One region of the Streptomyces sp. NPDC051662 genome, then DNA from elsewhere that is predicted to be linked to it. Evidence: predicted binding sites of a transcription regulator. Region 1 holds the regulator's gene; each other region holds the start of a gene.
What was found. Region 1 encodes HrcA, which represses chaperone genes, less so after heat shock. Its sites were predicted from a motif close to TTNGCACTCNGNNNNNCNGAGTGCNAA; they were not measured.

Region 1 (6,252 bases):
TGGCCAGCGGCTCGCTTCCCTCCTCGTGCAGTACGGCGGCGAAGTCCGCGTCCGCGAGCAGCGCCGCGACCTGCTTGGCCGACAGCGCGTCCGTGACGTCGGGGAAGCGGAGCCTGCGGGACTGCTTGCCCGCCTCGCGGGCCGTGGCCCGCCACTTGGCGAGCGCCTTGGCGCCCCGCTCGCCCTTCCACTGCGTGATGCAGCGCGCGGCCTGCCACGGCACGATCGCGTCGACACCGGTCTCGGTCATGGTCTCGACGGCCAGCTCCCCGCGGTCGCCCTTGGGCAGCGCCTGGACGACGGTGATCCGGGGCGTGGGCTCGGGCTCGGTCCGTACCTCGGTGACGGCGACGTCCAGCCGGTCCTTGCCCTCGACCGCCGCGACCGTCCCGTACGCGCCGGTGCCGGCGCCGTCCGTCAGGACGATCTCCTCGCCGACGCGCAGCCGCCGTACGGAGACGGCGTGCCGCCCCTCGGGGCCGTCCAGGGTGACCGTACCGACCCGCAGTCCGCCGCCCTCGGCGACGAAGACAGGAGCGGTCACGAGACGTTGCCCAGACCCGGCATCAACGAGGCGCGGGTCGCTTCGAGTTCACCGTTCAGCACCTCGACCAGTTGTCCGGCCGGCAGATCGCGGGCCATGCGGTGGCCCTGGCCCGCCCAGAGCGCCATGCCCTGCGCGTCGCCGACCTTGGCGGCGGCCTTGCGCAGTCCGGAGGTGAGGTGGTGGATCTCGGGGTAGGCGGGCGGGGCGTACCGGCCGTGCTCGCGCATGAAGCGGTTCACGAGGCCGCGCGCGGGGCGTCCGGAGAACGCCCGGGTCAGCTCGGTCCGTACGAACAGCGGATTGGTCATGGCCTGCTTGTGCAGCGCGTTCGCCCCGGACTCCGGGCACACCAGGAACGCCGTTCCGAGCTGGGCCGCGTCCGCGCCCGCCGCGAGCACCGCCGCGATCTGGCCGCCGCGCATCAGCCCGCCCGCGGCGATGATCGGGAGGTCCACGGTCTCCCTGACCTGGGTCACCAGCGAGAGCAGCCCGATCCCCGCGCCGTCGGTGGCCGGATCGTCGCGGTGTGTGCCCTGGTGACCGCCGGCCTCGATGCCCTGGACGCAGACGGCGTCGGCGCCGGACCACTGCGCGGTCTGGGCCTCCTCGGGGGTGGTCACCGTGACCACGGTGTACGTTCCGGCCTGGGCGAGGGCGTCGAGCGTCGTCCTGGTCGGGCAGCCGAAGGTGAACGACACGACGGGCACCGGGTCGTCGAGCAGTATCGCCAGCTTCGCCTCGTAGCCGTCGTCCCGTCCGGCGTCGGGATCGCCGAGCGGCGTCTCGTACCAGGTGGCCTCGCCGGCGAGCTGGTTGCGGTAGACCTCCACCGCCGCGTGGTCGGCGTAGCGCGGCTGCGGCATGAAGAGGTTGATACCGAAGGGCCGGCCGGTCAGCCCGCGCAACTGTTTGACCTCTTCGTACATGCCGTCCGCCGTTTTGTACCCGGCGGCGAGGAACCCGAGACCGCCGGCCTCGGAGACGGCCGCGGCCAGCTGCGGGCAGGAGGCGCCGCCCGCCATGGGGGCCTGCACGATCGGATACCGGCAGAGATCGGTCAGTGCGGAGGACATGCAGGCATCGTGCCATGCCTTGTATGACAGCTCCGAATCGGTGCCGCGTCAGGCATGTGACAGAGGAATGCGCGGGGGAACGCGCGGCGCGTCACGGACACCGCGACCGGGGACAACGCCGGTGGCCCGGGGAGCACTTCCCCCGGGCCACCGGTCGAAACCCATTCCTCTAGCGGCCGTTGAAGGCGTCCTTCAGTCGCGAGAACAGCCCCTGCTGCCCCGGCTGGAACTGGCCCGTGGGCCGTTCCTCGCCGCGCAGCTTCGCCAGCTCCCGCAGCAGCCGTTCCTGCTCCGGGTCCAGCTTCGACGGGGTCATCACCTCGACATGCACGATCAGATCGCCCCGGCCGCCGCCCCGCAGATGCGTGATGCCCCGGCCGTGCAGCGGAATCGACTGCCCCGACTGCGTACCGGGGCGAACGTCGATCTCCTCCAGGCCGTCCAGCGTCTCCAGCGGGCACTTCGTGCCGAGCGCCGCGGCGGTCATCGGGATCGTGACCGTGCAGTGCAAATCGTCGCCGCGCCGCTGGAACACCGCGTGCGGCAGCTCGTGGATCTCGACATACAGATCACCGGCGGGGCCGCCACCGGGGCCGACCTCGCCCTCGCCCGCGAGCTGGATGCGCGTGCCGTTGTCGACCCCGGCCGGGATCTTGACGGTGAGCGTCCGGCGGGACCGGATCCGGCCGTCGCCCGCGCACTCGGGGCACGGCGTCGGCACGACCGTACCGAAGCCCTGGCACTGCGGGCACGGCCGCGAGGTCATGACCTGGCCCAGGAAGGACCGGGTGACCTGCGAGACCTCGCCGCGGCCACGGCACATGTCACAGGTCTGCGCCGAGGTGCCAGGCGCCGCGCCCTCGCCCGAACAGGTCGTACAGACCACGGCCGTGTCGACCTGGATGTCCTTGGTCGTACCGAAGGCCGACTCGTTGAGGTCGATCTCCAGCCGGATCATCGCGTCCTGGCCGCGCCGCGTCCGCGACCGCGGGCCGCGCTGCGACGCCGTACCGAAGAACGCGTCCATGATGTCGGAGAAGTTGCCGAAGCCACCGGCTCCGAACCCGCCCGCGCCCCCGCCACCGCTCTGCGAGAGGGGGTCACCGCCGAGGTCGTAGACCTGCTTCTTCTGCGGGTCCGACAGCACCTCGTAGGCGGCGTTGATCTCCTTGAAGCGCTCTTGCGTCTTGGGATCGGGATTGACATCCGGATGCAGCTCGCGCGCGAGTCTGCGGAATGCCTTCTTGATCTCGTCCTGAGATGCGTCGCGGCGTACGCCGAGTACGGCGTAGTAGTCCGTGGCCACTTACGACTCCGCCAGGATCTGTCCGACGTAACGTGCCACTGCGCGTACCGCTCCCATCGTTCCGGGGTAGTCCATGCGGGTCGGTCCGACCACGCCGAGTTTGGCGACTGCCTCGTCGCCCGAACCGTAGCCGACCGCGACGACGGACGTGGAGTTGAGCCCCTCATGGGCGTTCTCGTGCCCGATCCGTACGGTCATGCCGGGGTCCTTGGCCTCGCCGAGCAGCTTGAGGAGCACCACATGCTCCTCAAGCGCCTCAAGCACCGGCCGGATGGTCAACGGGAAATCGTGTCCGAAGCGGGTGATGTTGGCGGTACCGCCGATCATCAGCCGCTCCTCGGTCTCCTCGACCAGGGTTTCGAGCAGGGTCGCGAGCACCGTCGTGACGGTCCCCCGGTCCTCCTGCTCGAAGGAATCGGGCAGGTCCTGCACCAGCTGCGGGACATCCGCGAAGCGGCGCCCGACCACCCGGCTGTTGAGCCGGGCCCTCAGGTCCGCGAGCGAGGTCTCGCCGAACGGCGCGGGACAGTCGATCATGCGCTGCTCGACCCGTCCGGTGTCCGTGATCAGGACGAGCATCAGCCGTGCGGGCGCCAGCGCCAGCAACTCCACGTGCCGCACCGTCGAGCGGGTCAGCGAGGGGTACTGGACGACGGCGACCTGCCGGGTGAGCTGCGCCAGCAGCCGTACCGTACGACCCACGACATCGTCGAGATCGACGGCTCCGTCCAGAAAGTTCTGGATGGCGCGGCGCTCCGGCGAGGAGAGAGGTTTGACCCCCGCCAGCTTGTCGACGAAGAGCCGGTATCCCTTGTCCGTCGGGATACGGCCCGCGCTGGTGTGCGGCTGGGCGATGAAGCCCTCGTCCTCCAGCACCGCCATGTCGTTGCGTACGGTCGCCGGGGAGACACCGAGCTTGTGCCGCTCGGTGAGCGCCTTGGAGCCGACGGGCTCTTCCGTCCCGACATAGTCCTGGACGATGGCGCGCAGCACCTCCAGCCTGCGTTCGCTGAGCATCGCACACCTCCAGCTCTCGTCCGTCGTTCCGGCCTTGGCACTCGCTCTGGAGGAGTGCCAGCACTCCCCCAGCCAGTGTACGGCCGTGGGGTACACCGCTAGCAAGAGCAGCCGACCACGCTACCCCGCGATCACGCTGGTCGTTGCCGATAGCGTCCCGTAGCGTCCCGGTATGAACGTCGCTTGGGAAGAATCCGGATGGGAACGGCTGGCTCCAGGAGTGGGGCGGCTGCGGCTGCCGGGGTGGGACGCGACGACCGGACTGGCCGTCGGCGCCGACGCGGCGCTGCTGTACGACACGGGTTCCACGCTCCGCGAGGGCGCCGCGATCCGGGCACACACACGGACGCTGCTCGGCGGCCGTGATGTGACCCATATCGCGCTGAGCCACCCGCACTTCGACCATGTGCTGGGGACGGCCGCGTTCACGGAGGCGGAGGTGTACGGGGCCGCGGGCATGGCGGAACTGCTCACCGGGGGCGCGGCGGGCCTGTACGAGGACGCCGTACGCCACGGGGTCGCCGCCGGGGAAGCCGCCGAGGCGGTGGACCTCCTGGTGGCGCCCCGGCACGCGGTGTCCGGAGAAGTGACGCTGGACCTGGGCGGCCTCCGGGTCCTGCTCGCGGACGCCGGGCCCGGTCATACCGCGCACGATCTCGCGATGCTGGTGCCCGGCTCCCCTGCGGTGGTCTTCTGTGGCGATCTGGTGGAGGAGTCCGGCGAACCGCAGGCGGGCCCCGACGCGGTCCCGGCGCGCTGGCCGGCCGCCCTGGACCGGCTGCTGGCGCTGGGCGGCGAGGACGCGCTGTACGTGCCGGGTCACGGGGCGGTGGTGGACGCGGCGTTCGTACGGGCACAGCGGGACGCGCTGGCCGCGCGTGCGGGGGCGTCGTAGCCGCCGTGCCGCGCTCCGGCCTATCGTCGTGCGCATGCGCAGTTACAGCCCTGATCTGACGCCCCCGTGGAAGAAGTCCACGCCCGCGCCCGAGGTCCCCGCCGAGCCGGATCTGGTGGTCGAGGAGGTGTCAACGGGCTTCTGCGGCGCGGTGATCCGCTGCGAGAAGACCGCCGAGGGTCCGACGGTCACGCTGGAGGACCGCTTCGGCAAGCACCGGGTCTTCCCGCTGCTGCCCGCCGGCTTCCTCCTGGAGGGCCGGCCGGTGACCCTGATCCGCCCGGCGACGGCGGGCCCCTCCCGACCGTCCCGTACCGCCTCCGGCTCGGTCGCCGTCCCCGGGGTCCGGGCCCGTGTGGCGAGGGCGGGCCGCATCTACGTGGAGGGCCGGCACGACGCGGAGCTGGTCGAGAAGGTGTGGGGCGACGATCTGCGCGTCGAGGGCGTGGTCGTGGAGTACCTGGGCGGCATCGACGATCTCCCCGCCATCGTCAGCGAGTTCGCCCCGGCCCCGGACGCGCGGCTGGGCGTCCTGGTCGACCATCTGGTACCGGGCTCGAAGGAGTCCCGCATCGCGTCCGCGGTGACGGGCGCGGACGTCCTGGTGGTGGGCCACCCCTACATCGACGTCTGGCAGGCGGTGAAGCCGTCGTCGGTGGGGATCGCGGCGTGGCCTGCGGTGCCGAGGGGCGAGGACTGGAAGACGGGCGTGTGCCGCGCGCTGGGCTGGCCGGAGAACACGGGGGCGGCGTGGCAGCACATCCTGTCCCGCGTGCGTTCCTACCGGGACCTGGAGCCGGCGCTGCTGGGACGGGTGGAGGAACTGATCGACTTCGTCACGGTGGGCGGTGCGGGAGGTTTGACGAGGTGAGTCTCGGCGGGGCCGGTGGTGCGGTGCGCCTCCGGCGGGGGGTCGTTGTTCGAGGTGCGTTTCGGCTGGGGCCGGTGGTGCGGTGCGGGTTGTCGCCGGTGGTCGCTCCGGGCTCGCATCCGGGACTGCATGATTTACGGCGCGACTCCGCCCAATCGATGGTTCGGGCGTTCGCGCGCCACAAATCACGCTCTACGTCCCGGACACGACCCCTGCGCGCCCCCCTTCACCGCCCGCACAAGCGGCCCGGCCGACCACGAGGCCGAGTGCGACCACCCGGGGGGAGGGGGTCGGGGTCGGAGGAGGTGCGTGTCCGGACACTAAAGCGTGATTTGTGGCGCACGGACGCCCGAACCAACGACAGGGCAGGGTCGCGCCGTAAATCATGCCGTCCGGACATGTACCTCCGGAGGCCCCGGCCCCCGGCACCACAACGCACCCGCGCCGAAGGCGCCCCGCACCACGACCCCCCGCCGGAAGGCGCACCGCACCCCGCGCCACGACCCCCGCCGGAAGGCGAACCGCAGATCAGTCCACCAGGTC
Region 2 (6,252 bases), on a different contig from region 1:
GGCGGTCCAGAGCTTCGAGGGTGGCGGCCTGGGGCTGGCGGGCGGAGTGGTGGCGCTGGGGCTCGCGGCGGTTCTTCTGATCCCGGCGGGGGTCGCGGTCGGCTTCTGGCTGAGCCGGGGCCGTGTCATACGGGAGCGGCTGGAGGCCTGGGCGCGGTTCGTCCCGGAACCCGTGACGGACCCACGTCTGGGGGCGCACGGGCGGTCCGTGATGTGGCTGCTGCCGTCGGTGCTGCTGTGCCTGGTGGGGGTGTGGCTGACCGGCCGTGCCGCGACCGGGGCCGGAGGCGTGGCGGGCCGTGAGTCGGCCACGCTGGGTGAGACCGCGTACGCGCTGGGGCTCGGCATCACCCTCCTGGCGACCGGGCTGCTCGGGCTGGTCCCGTCGGTCAGGCATCAGTACTGGTCAGAGCAGCTGATGAGGAGGCCGGTACCGGTCCGCAGAGGCGGCGGAACGCACCGCTGAGGCCAGTCCTACCGTGTCCGTCCTATCCTGAAGAGGGAACGCATGCGCCATTCAGGGTTAAGGGGCGGCGGATGGAATGGATTTGGTGGATATTCGTCTTCTTCATCGTGGGCGGTTTCGGTTGGATCGCCGACACCGGCCGCACAGCGCTCCGAACCCGGCACGAACGAAGAATCGAGCGCTTCAAACTCCAGGAGCACGAGCGGCTGGCCCTTGAAGAGGCCAACAAGCCCCCGGAGCCCGTCTGCGGCTGCACCCACCATCTGGCGAAACATGACAAGCAGGGCAAATGTCATGAGGACATGGAGGTGCCGATGGAGTGGGACGAGAACAAGAAGCCCCTGCGGTACGAGCGCCGGCGGTGCAACTGCCAGCAGTACATCGGCCCGCAGCCGCTCTCCCAGATCTACGCGGACGAGCTGACCGACCTGGACTGATCCGGCCGCTCGTCCTTCCCGCCGTCAACGTCCCCCGTTCCGGGCCTGCTCCACCGGGTGGCCGATGAGCATCGTCGGGGCGCCCGCGACCCTGGTGAGGAAGACCGTGGCGGTGTGGGGGCCCTTGAGTTTGAGCCGTCGGCGCAACTCCTCGGGTTCCACCGCCGAGCCGCGCTTCTTCACGGTCAGTACGCCGACCTCGCGCTCGCGCAGCAGGGCCTTCAGCTTCTTGAGCCCGAAGGGGAGTTGGTCGGTGATCTCGTAGGCGGTGGCGAACGGTGTCGGGCGTGGAGCGTCGGCCGTGATGTACGCGATCGTCTCGTCGAGCAGTCCGCCGTCCAGATCCTCGGCGACCTCGGCGACCAGATGCGCGCGGATGACGGCGCCGTCGGGCTCGTACAGGAAACGGCCGACGGGTCGCACGGGCGGATCGGGGAGTCCGCGGCCGGTGAGGGTGGCGCCGGACGGCAGGAGGGTGGCTCGGCGCGTGCCGGGGACGACGGCCTCCGGGCCACCGCGCCCGCGTTCGGGCCGGGGCTCGCCCCCGCCCAGTCCGCCCTCGCGCTGTCCGCCCTCGCGCCGGTACCAGAGCACCGCTTCCTTCACATCGCCGCCGTCCGAGATCCACTCGGCCTCGAAGTCGTCGGGGATCAGCTCGTGCGGGATGCCGGGCGCGATCTTGACCGCGCCCGCGCCGACCCGTCGTACCGCGTCGACCGCCCAGGACAGCGGCGGTGAGTACGCCTCCGGATCGAAGATCCTGCCCCGGCCGCCGCGCCGCGCGGGGTCGATGAAGAGGGCGTCGGCCCCGGTCGTGTCGTACTCCAGGACATCCGCCCGGGTCACCGTCACGGGCGGACCGTCCGGCGCCAGGGTGCGCACATTGGTGAGGGCGATCTCGCAGGTCAGCGGGTCGAGATCGACCGCCGTCACGGCGAGTCCCGCACGGGCCAGTTCGATCGCGTCGCCGCCGATGCCGCAGCAGAGGTCCGTGACCCCGGAGGCTCCGGAGGCCCCGGAGGTCTCCGGGGCCGGCGCGAGGGCGCGGAACCGGGCGGCCCGGTGGGCGGCGACGCTGCCGCGCGTGGCCTGTTCGACGCCGTTCGGCGTGAAGTACATGCGGTACGCGTCGTCCGCGCCGAACTTCGCCACCCCGCGCTGGCGCAGCCGCGCCTGCGCCAGCGCCGCCGACACCAGGTCGGCCGGATGCTCACGGCGCAGCCGGGTGGCGAGGGCGAGCTCCTGAGCCGGGTCGTGATCGCGCAACTCGGCGAGCAGCGCCTGCCCTTCGGCGGAGAGGAGGGGCGCGAGGAGCGGCGTGGCGGGAGCCGGTCCGGGAGGGGGCGAGTCGGCGGGGGAGGAGGCGCGGTCGGTCACCCGCCCCATTGTGGGCCAGCCGGGGGACGGTACACGTCGGGGCGGCGGTGTCGGGCGCTCGCGGGCTCCGCGCGCTGACAGGATGCGACGCCATGCAGCTAGTACGACAAAAAGAAGAGATGTCCACACAGGCCGCATATCGCGCACCAGTAGCCAGGCGATGGCGCGGCCGTACGGTTCTGGCCGCACTGCTGGTCGCAGCCCTCGGCTCGGGATGTGCCGCCCAGTCCGGCGCACCGGAGAAGCACGCGCCCGACACGCCCGCCGCCGGGAAGCCGGGCCGGGCCGCCGCCCCCGGGGCGCCGGGCGAGCAGACGGCGGCAGAACTCGACGCGCTCTACTCGCCCGAGAACGTACGCCGTGTCCAGGCCGAGCGCGCCGTCGCCGCGCAGAGGTGGGGGCTCGCGAGCACGCCCTTGGCCGCGCCCAGGCCGCCCGCCGTCAAGCCGACGATCAGCACCCGCGAGGGCTTCGAGGTCGAGGGCGGCGAGGATCTGCCGCCGCTGTTCACCACCGTCCCGGTCGACGGCGAGAAGGTCGTCTTCCTGACGATGGACGACGGTTCGGAGAAGGACCCCGAACTGCTGCGGATGATGAGCGAACTGAAGATCCCCTACACCGCCTTCCTCAGCGATTACGTCATCAACGACAACTACGGCTACTTCGGGCAGATGCGGGACCGCGGGGTCGCCATCCAGAACCACACCCTCAACCACCCGTATATGCCGGGGCTGTCGTACGAGGAGCAGAAGCGGGAGATCTGCGGCCAGCAGGATCTGCTGCAGAAGAACTACGGGAAGCGGCCCACGCTCTTCCGGCCGCCGTACGGCAACTACAACGCCGACACGCTGCGCGCCGCGAAGGAGTGCGGGATCAAGGCCGCGCCGATCTGGGCGTCCGAGGCGTTCCCCGACCACATGGAGTGGCGCGAGTGGGACCGGGACATGCACCCCGGCGACATCATCCTGACCCACTTCCGTGGACGGGACGAGTGGAAGGGCTCCATGCCCGACATGATCCGCCATGTGATGAAGGTCGTCACGGACAAGGGATACGCCGTGGGCCGGCTGGAGGACTACGTATGAGACCCGCGCACCGGCTGCTGGCCGGGGTGCTGGCAGCCGGTGCGCTCCTCGCGGCCGGCTGCGCCCAGTCGTCCGGCGCGATGGACCCGATGGACCCGATCGAACGACTCGGCCGCAAGGCGGCGCAGCGGGTGAATCCGCATGACTCGGTACCGCCCCGGGTGCCCCTGCCGTTGCCGGGCCCCGGACCTGGATCGGCGTCGGGGTCGGCGGCGCCGGGTCCGGGATCGGGCGCGGGGGCGACGTCCGTTCCTCCGTCCTCGTCCCCGTCCGCACCGGGCGCTCCCGTACGCCCCGTCTGCGGGCTGCACGAGATGTCGCCCGCACCACCGCCCTCGCCGCCGTTCCCGCCGTCGCCGCCGTTCTCCACCCCGTTGCCGCCGTCGCCACCACTGCGGCACTGCCCCTCGGTCCTGCCCGACCTGTAAGGAACCCGGCCCCCGGAGCCGCGTTTCCGTAGCGGGGAAAGATCCGCCACGACCACGCTCATTGGCACTCCGCTTGACCGAGTGCTAATCGCAGTCATAGTCTCGGGTCTGGCACTCCCCACTGGAGAGTGCCAAAGCGCGACTGACAGGTCCGGCACCCGCGACGACGGATCTATTTGGTCGCCACCCTCAGACAGTTAACCCCGTGAGATCTCCGAAGGGGGAGGTCGGATCGTGACGACCGCCAGCACCAAGGTTGCCATCAAGCCGCTTGAGGACCGCATTGTGGTCCAGCCGCTCGACGCCGAGCAGACCACGGCCTCTGGCCTGGTTATCCCGGACACCGCCAAGGAGAAGCCCCAGGAGGGCGTCGTCCTGGCCGTGGGCCCGGGCCGATTCGAGAACGGCGAGCGGCTTCCGCTCGACGTCTCCGTCGGCGATGTCGTTCTGTACAGCAAGTACGGCGGCACCGAAGTGAAGTACAGCGGCGAGGAGTACCTCGTCCTCTCGGCTCGCGACGTTCTCGCGATCATCGAGAAGTAATTCACCTAATTGCTTTTGGACCGCGCCCCTGGCCGCCCTGCGATTGCCGGGCGGACAGGGGCGCGGTTCATTGAGAGGACAGAGAAGCTCCCATGGCGAAGATCCTGAAGTTCGACGAGGACGCCCGTCGCGCCCTTGAGCGCGGCGTCAACAAGCTTGCCGACACGGTGAAGGTGACGATCGGCCCCAAGGGCCGCAATGTCGTCATCGACAAGAAGTTCGGCGCCCCCACCATCACCAACGACGGTGTCACGATCGCCCGTGAGGTCGAGATCGAGGACCCGTACGAGAACCTCGGCGCCCAGCTGGTGAAGGAGGTGGCGACCAAGACCAACGACATCGCGGGTGACGGCACCACCACCGCCACCGTGCTGGCCCAGGCGCTGGTCCGCGAGGGCCTGCGCAATGTCGCCGCGGGCGCTTCCCCGGCCGCCCTGAAGAAGGGCATCGACGCCGCGGTCAAGGCCGTGTCCGAGGAGCTCCTCGCGACCGCCCGCCCGATCGACGACAAGTCCGACATCGCCGCCGTCGCCGCGCTCTCCGCCCAGGACGAGCAGGTCGGCGAGCTGATCGCCGAGGCGATGGACAAGGTCGGCAAGGACGGTGTCATCACCGTCGAGGAGTCCAACACCTTCGGTCTGGAGCTGGACTTCACCGAGGGCATGGCCTTCGACAAGGGCTACCTGTCCCCGTACATGGTGACCGACCAGGAGCGTATGGAGGCCGTCCTCGACGACCCGTACATCCTGATCCACCAGAGCAAGATCGCCAGCATCCAGGACCTGCTGCCGCTGCTGGAGAAGGTCATCCAGGCGGGTGGCTCCAAGCCGCTGCTGATCATCGCCGAGGATGTCGAGGGCGAGGCGCTCTCCACCCTCGTCGTCAACAAGATCCGCGGCACGTTCAACGCCGTCGCGGTGAAGGCCCCCGGCTTCGGTGACCGCCGCAAGGCCATGCTCGGCGACATCGCCACCCTCACCGGTGCGACCGTCATCGCCGAGGAGGTCGGCCTCAAGCTCGACCAGGCCGGTCTGGACGTGCTGGGCTCCGCCCGCCGCGTCACCATCTCCAAGGACGACACGACCATCGTCGACGGTGGCGGCAACTCCACCGACGTCGCCGGCCGGATCAACCAGATCAAGGCCGAGATCGAGTCCACGGACTCCGACTGGGACCGCGAGAAGCTCCAGGAGCGCCTCGCGAAGCTGGCCGGCGGCGTGTGCGTGATCAAGGTCGGCGCCGCCACCGAGGTGGAGCTGAAGGAGAAGAAGCACCGTCTGGAGGACGCCATCTCCGCGACCCGCGCCGCGGTCGAGGAGGGCATCGTCTCCGGTGGTGGCTCCGCTCTGGTGCACGCCGCCAAGGTGCTGGAGGGCAACCTCGGCAAGGAGGGCGACGAGGCCACCGGTGTCGCCGTCGTCCGCCGCGCCGTCGTCGAGCCGCTGCGCTGGATCGCCGAGAACGCCGGTCTTGAGGGCTACGTCATCACCTCCAAGGTGGCGGAGCTGGAGAAGGGCAACGGCTTCAACGCCGCGACCGGCGAGTACGTCGACCTGGTGAAGGCCGGCGTCATCGACCCGGTCAAGGTCACGCGCTCCGCCCTGGAGAACGCCGCGTCGATCGCCTCGCTGCTGCTCACGACCGAGACCCTGGTCGTCGAGAAGCCGGCCGAGGAAGAGGCCGACGCCGGTCACGGCGGCCACGGCCACAGCCACTGACGTGTAGACGTCCGGCCGAACGGACACACCGAGGCCCGGTATCCCTCCACAGGGGTACCGGGCCTCGTGCGTGACGGCTTCGACGGCTTACCGCGGGCCGTACTTGCGGCCCGTCTTCGAGGTGATCCCGCCGAGCAGCCCGCGCGGAGCCAGCTTCACCGCTCCCATCAGCGCCTTGTAGCGCGGATCCGGTACGGA
Region 3 (6,252 bases), on a different contig from region 1:
GACCACCAGGACGGCGCCGCGGCTATGACGTACTGCATGTGCCTCGATCCATTGCGGGAGGGGCGGGCGGCCCTGGGGATGACCGGCCCGCCCCCGTGGTGCTGCCGCCGCTGTTACCTCGCCGGCGTCTTGGCCAGGTCGCCCGGCTCGATCACCTTGGGCTCCCCGGCCCCGCCGCCCGCCTTGGCCACGCCGCCACCCGGCTTGGCCACGCCGCCCGACTTACCCGCGTCGACGACCTTCGGGGTCTCGACGGACTTCGTCGTGTCCTGCTGGGTCGTCTCCACGGTCGTGGTGACCTTCGGCGCGGCCGGCTTCACGACGGAGTCGGCGACGGCCTGCGCGGCGAAGCCACCGCCCATGAGCAGCGCGGCACCGATGGCGGCAGCCAGGACCCGGGGACGGTAATTCCTTTTGGCCTGCGAAGACATGAAATTTCTCCCGAGGAAGTCACGGAAACACGGTCTGGAACAGCTGAAGGGCCCCTTCAACCCACCAGACGTGCGACACCCCCCGGGGTTGCGCCCCCATCCGAAAAACTTCCTCACGGCCCGGGGCTCAAGCCTCGGGATCCGAGCCCTCTTCGCAAGGAATGGGAGGCGGGTCTCTACCCACCCGCCCCCCCTGCCTGGGGTGTTGACTTTTCGTGACCGACTTGCCACGCAGGGTTGCGACGCCCTAGCGTGCCCTTCAGAGTCCTTCGGGGCACAAAACAGCCCCCGCCGATGCTTGCGACATCTGGCGAGGGCCTGACCAATCAAGATCGACGCTTCAGGAAAGCGATCCCCTGGCTGAGAGCCAGCTCAATGCTGCCGCGCCCGAGACGCACGCGACGTCACCCGCTTCACCCACTTCTCCCCCGATGGCGGTCCCCGGCTACGGCAAGCGTTCGACGCCCGGTCAACAGGCCCGCAGGGATGACGACTTCGCGCACCTGCCGCCGCGCGAGGCCCCGTCGTCCACCACCCGGCGGCGCTCGCCCGCGTACGGCTGACGTCCAAGCTCCCGCCGGAGCGGATCCGCGCACCACGCCCGCCACTGCGAGTCCTGGAGTGCGCGAAGTGCGGCGCCCCCGCCCACCAGAAAGGATCCCGACATGACCATCCAGTCGATCCGCCGCCATAAATCCGGGGCACCATGGAGGGGAGGAGGCGAAACCATGACCCCCAGTACCGCTGATCACGCCCAGATGTCCGTCGAGGAATTCGAGCAGATCGCCCACGCGGCCCCCGAGACCGTGACGCTCGAATTCATCAACGGAAAGCTGGAGGTCAAGCCCGTGCCGGACGGCGACCACGGAGAAATCATCATGTGGCTGCTGCGGCAGTGCATGCAGCAGCGCCCTGAACTGGGGCTGTACCCGGAGCAGGGCCTGAAGGTGGAGACCTACCGCAATGGCCGCGCCCGCCCGGACGGAGCCCTCGCGCCAATAGGTCACTTCGCGGGTCAGGGCGAGTGGGGTGACACCAACGGCGTGCTCATGACGGTCGAGGTGACCTCCCACGATCACGACACCGATCGCCGCGACCGCAAGGAAAAGCGCGATGGCTACGCCGCCGCCGGAGTCCCCGTCTATCTCCTCATCGACAGGGACGCGGGGCTGCTGGTGATCTACACCGAACCGCAGAACGGGCGGTACCAGCTCCGTACCTCACGCCCGTACGGCGCGGCGGTCAAGGTCCCGGCCCCCGTCGGCATCGTTCTGGAAACCGAAGCGCTCAAGGACTTCAGTCGCTGAAACGCCCGAGGGCGGCACCCCCGAATCAGGGGTACCGCCCTCGGTCACTTCAGACCATGGACCAGGTCCGAGCCGTCAGGCTCAGAAGTCCATGTCACCGCCCGGCATGCCGCCGCCGGCCGGGGCCGCGCCGGCCTTCTCCGGCTTGTCGGCGATGACGGCCTCGGTGGTGAGGAACAGCGCCGCGATGGAGGCGGCGTTCTGCAGGGCAGAGCGCGTCACCTTCGCGGGGTCGATGATGCCCTCGGCGATCATGTCGACGTACTCGCCGGTCGCGGCGTTCAGGCCGTGACCCACCGTCAGGTTGCGGACCTTCTCCACGACGACGCCGCCCTCAAGACCACCGTTGACGGCGATCTGCTTGAGCGGAGCCTCCAGCGCGAGCTTGACGATCGCGGCGCCAGTGGCCTCGTCGCCCGTCAGCTCAAGCTTCTCGAAGACCGAGGAAGCCTGGAGCAGAGCCACGCCACCACCGGCGACGATGCCCTCCTCGACGGCGGCCTTGGCGTTGCGCACCGCGTCCTCGATGCGGTGCTTGCGCTCCTTGAGCTCGACCTCGGTCGCGGCGCCGGCCTTGATGACGGCCACGCCGCCGGCCAGCTTCGCGAGGCGCTCCTGGAGCTTCTCGCGGTCGTAGTCCGAGTCGCTGTTCTCGATCTCGGCGCGGATCTGGTTGACCCGGCCGGCGACCTGGTCGCTGTCACCGGCACCGTCGACGATGGTGGTCTCGTCCTTGGTGATGACGACCTTGCGGGCGCGGCCCAGCAGGTCCAGGCCGGCGTTCTCCAGCTTGAGGCCGACCTCCTCGGAGATGACCGTACCGCCGGTGAGGATGGCGATGTCGTTGAGCATGGCCTTGCGGCGGTCACCGAAGCCCGGGGCCTTGACGGCGACGGACTTGAAGGTGCCACGGATCTTGTTGACGACCAGGGTCGACAGCGCCTCGCCCTCGACGTCCTCCGCGATGATCAGCAGGGGCTTGCCCGACTGCATGACCTTCTCCAGCAGCGGAAGGAGGTCCTTCACGTTGCCGATCTTGGAGTTGACGATCAGGAGGTACGGGTCGTCCAGGGACGCCTCCATACGCTCCATGTCGGTGGCGAAGTACGCCGAGATGTAGCCCTTGTCGAAGCGCATGCCCTCGGTGAGCTCAAGCTCAAGGCCGAAGGTCTGCGACTCCTCGACGGTGATGACGCCTTCCTTGCCGACCTTGTCCATCGCCTCGGCGATCAGCTCGCCGATCTGAGTGTCGGCGGCGGAGATGGAGGCGGTCGAAGCGATCTGCTCCTTGGTCTCCACGTCCTTGGCCTGCTCCAGCAGGGCACCGGAGACGGCCTCGACGGCCTTCTCGATACCGCGCTTGAGGGCCATCGGGTTGGCGCCCGCGGCCACGTTGCGCAGACCCTCGCGGACCAGCGCCTGGGCGAGCACCGTGGCGGTGGTCGTACCGTCGCCGGCTACGTCGTCCGTCTTCTTGGCGACTTCCTTGACCAGCTCGGCGCCGATCTTCTCGTACGGGTCCTCAAGCTCGATCTCCTTGGCGATGGACACACCATCGTTGGTGATCGTGGGGGCGCCCCACTTCTTCTCAAGGACGACGTTTCGGCCCTTGGGGCCAAGGGTGACCTTGACGGCGTCGGCGAGCTGGTTCATCCCGCGCTCGAGACCGCGCCGTGCCTCCTCGTCGAACGCGATGATCTTGGCCATGTGAAGTGGTCCTCCCGGACATGGGGTGGATTGCTCCGGACCGCGCTGGCGCCCGCGACGGACGGCCTGAGAGCCGTGCGGTTCCTTGCTCCACCGGCTCTTCGGGCCTCACCGACCCGGTCCTTAAGTTGTCACTCTCACTTGCAGAGTGCTAACGCCAATGATTAGCACTCGACCCCCGAGAGTGCAAGCTCCTCCCGTACGCAGCGGACCCGCCGGACCCTCAGGACGCGCCGCACGCGCCGCACGCGCCGGACCCTCAGGACGCGCCGGACGCACCGGGCCCGCCGGAACGCACGAGGGGTCCGCATCCCCTGTTCGGGATGCGGACCCCTCGGCGTGAGTCACGAGTCGTGCGTCGTGAGTTCGTACGTCAGTGCGTCGGTGGCCGATCGCGCCGGGATCAGACGGCGAGCTTGACCATGTCCGCCTGCGGACCCTTCTGGCCCTGCGAGATCTCGAACTCCACTCGCTGACCTTCTTCAAGGGTGCGGTAACCGTCCATCTGGATCGCGCTGTAGTGGACGAAAACATCCGCACCACCGTCTACCGCGATGAAGCCGTAGCCCTTCTCCGCGTTGAACCACTTGACGGTGCCCTGAGCCATGCCTAACTCCCCTATTACTGGCCCTTGCACGGGGCCACACTTCGCGCCGGAACGCGTCGACCGCGGCTGAATGTATCTGCCCAACTGCCCTCTGCAACAGGTCAATCGGACGAGAATTCTGGGCATGGCTGAACACGCATAGCGTTGAATTCCCTGCGTTCCAGGGCAAGTCGGGCCGGGCAAAGCGCACCTACGGCGCATACGGCACTCCGACTTCGACCCCATGTTGTCGCGTTCTCGCATGCGTTCGGCAGGGGCGACAGCGGGGCGTTCCCATACTGTACCGCGCTCAACCATGTAGAACGGCCCCCTCCGCTTCTCTCACGGAGGGGGCCGTACCAGTCACGGAGCGGAGGAGAATCCGGGGTTCAGCCCCCGGCGACGGCGGGGATGATCGAGACGCCCGCGCCCGCCGGGGTGGCGGTCTCCAGGCCCTGCTCGAAGCGGACGTCGTCGTCGTTCACGTACACGTTCACGAAGCGGCGCAGCTTGCCCTGGTCGTCCAGGACGCGGGCGGCGATGCCCGGGTGGTTCGTCTCCAGGGACTGGATGACCTCGGAGAGGGTCGCTCCCTCGGCGGCGACCTCGGCCTTTCCGCCGGTGTATGTACGGAGAATGGTGGGGATGCGGACGTTGACGCTCATGGTGGTGTTCTGCCTTCCGTCTTCCGAAACGTCGGAAACGTCGTGGTGGTCGTCAGCTGCCGGCCAGGCCGGCGTCGCGGAACGCGTCCAGGCTCGGGCGGATGGTCGCCGTCGGGCCGGTCGTCGGGGCGACGGCGTCGAGCGTCTTGAGACCGTCACCGGTGTTCAGGACGACGGTGGTCAGCGCCGGGTCGAGGAGACCGGCCTCGATCAGCTTCTTCGTCACGCCGACGGTCACACCCCCGGCCGTCTCCGCGAAGATGCCCTCGGTGCGCGCCAGCAGCTTGATCGCGTCGACGATCTGCTCGTCGTTGACGTCCTCGACGGCGCCGCCGGTGCGGCGGGCGATGTCCAGGACGTACGGGCCGTCGGCCGGGTTGCCGATCGCCAGGGACTTGGCGATGGTGTCCGGCTTCTGGGGCCGTACGACGTCGAGTCCGGCCTTGAAGGCGGTGGACACCGGCGAGCAGCCCTCGGCCTGCGCGCCGAAGATCTTGTACGGCTTGTCCTCGACCAGGCCCAGCTTGATCAGCTCCTGGAGACCCTTGTCGATCTTCGTCAGCTGCGAGCCCGAGGCGATCGGGATGACGATCTGGTCGGGCAGCCGCCAGCCGAGCTGCTCGCAGATCTCGTACGCCAGCGTCTTGGAGCCCTCGCCGTAGTACGGGCGGAGGTTGACGTTGACGAAGCCCCAGCCCTCGCCCAGCGGGTCGCCGATCAGCTCGGAACAGAACCGGTTGACGTCGTCGTAGTTGCCCTCGATACCGACGAGTTCACCGCCGTACACCGCCGCCATGACGACCTTGCCCTGCTCCAGGTCGTGCGGGATGAAGACGCAGGAGCGGAAGCCGGCGCGGGCGGCGGCGGCGCCGACGGCGCCGGCCAGATTGCCCGTGGAGGAGCAGGAGAGCGTGGTGAATCCGAAGGCACGGGCGGCTTCGACGGCGATGGCGACGACACGGTCCTTGAAGGAGTGCGTCGGGTTGCCGGAGTCGTCCTTGATGTGCAGGGAGCCGGTGACGCCCAGTTCACGGGCGAGGTTGTCGGCCTTGACGAGCTTGGTGAAGCCGGGGTTGATATTGGGCTTCGTGGCCACATCGGCGGGGACGGGCAGCAGCGGCGCGTAGCGCCAGATGTTGTCCGGGCCCTCGGCGATACGCTTCTTCAGCTCTTCGGGGGTGCCGCTCGGCAGGTCGTACGCCACTTCGAGCGGCCCGAAACAGCTGGCACAGGCGAAGATGGGGCCGAGGTCGAAGCGCTCTCCGCATTCGCGGCACGAGAGTGCGGCGGCGGGTCCGAGATCCACCGAGTCGGCGACGGAGTCGGCGTTCTGGACGGCGGTCTGCACAGCCATGGAGGCGAGGCCCTTTCTCCTCATCTTCCTCGCGACGTACTTCGCCACGAGACGGAATTGGCACCTTCCCCACCGTGACCTCGAATGGTCGGCGGGAGGGTTGCCGGGACTTCAACGGGCCGTTCCCTCAGTCCCTCTGGATGAGCGCTATGGCGCCGGACCCCGGGTCCGATGCGTTTATCGACGTAACGACCCCCGGCAT

Region 2: a site for HrcA is predicted at 3,855-3,881, ahead of groES (co-chaperone GroES). Genes of this name have one in related genera too.
Region 3: a site for HrcA is predicted at 3,574-3,600, ahead of groL (chaperonin GroEL). Genes of this name have one in related genera too.

What each region holds. Positions count from the first base shown of each region.
Region 1 covers NZ_JBFAZD010000006.1:116,438-122,689, reverse strand. Annotated here, with positions in the region: gene AB0M67_RS12465 (16S rRNA (uracil(1498)-N(3))-methyltransferase) at 1-544, opposite strand, end outside; gene AB0M67_RS12460 (nitronate monooxygenase) at 541-1,620, opposite strand; gene dnaJ (molecular chaperone DnaJ) at 1,790-2,926, opposite strand; gene hrcA (heat-inducible transcriptional repressor HrcA) at 2,927-3,943, opposite strand; gene AB0M67_RS12445 (MBL fold metallo-hydrolase) at 4,116-4,838, shown strand; gene AB0M67_RS12440 (DUF3097 domain-containing protein) at 4,873-5,709, shown strand; gene hemW (radical SAM family heme chaperone HemW) at 6,238-6,252, opposite strand, start outside.
Region 2 covers NZ_JBFAZD010000023.1:107,998-114,249, reverse strand. Annotated here, with positions in the region: gene AB0M67_RS31040 (hypothetical protein) at 1-466, shown strand, start outside; gene AB0M67_RS31035 (hypothetical protein) at 538-903, shown strand; gene AB0M67_RS31030 (class I SAM-dependent methyltransferase) at 928-2,289, opposite strand; gene AB0M67_RS31025 (polysaccharide deacetylase family protein) at 2,400-3,365, shown strand; gene AB0M67_RS31020 (hypothetical protein) at 3,362-3,793, shown strand; gene groES (co-chaperone GroES) at 4,028-4,336, shown strand; gene groL (chaperonin GroEL) at 4,429-6,054, shown strand; gene AB0M67_RS31005 (SDR family oxidoreductase) at 6,142-6,252, opposite strand, start outside.
Region 3 covers NZ_JBFAZD010000012.1:129,769-136,020, forward strand. Annotated here, with positions in the region: gene AB0M67_RS21415 (sigma-70 family RNA polymerase sigma factor) at 1-38, opposite strand, end outside; gene AB0M67_RS21420 (hypothetical protein) at 114-431, opposite strand; gene AB0M67_RS21425 (Uma2 family endonuclease) at 1,160-1,738, shown strand; gene groL (chaperonin GroEL) at 1,820-3,445, opposite strand; gene AB0M67_RS21435 (cold-shock protein) at 3,849-4,052, opposite strand; gene AB0M67_RS21440 (ubiquitin-like small modifier protein 1) at 4,421-4,696, opposite strand; gene thrC (threonine synthase) at 4,749-6,050, opposite strand; SAM riboswitch class I at 6,068-6,197, opposite strand.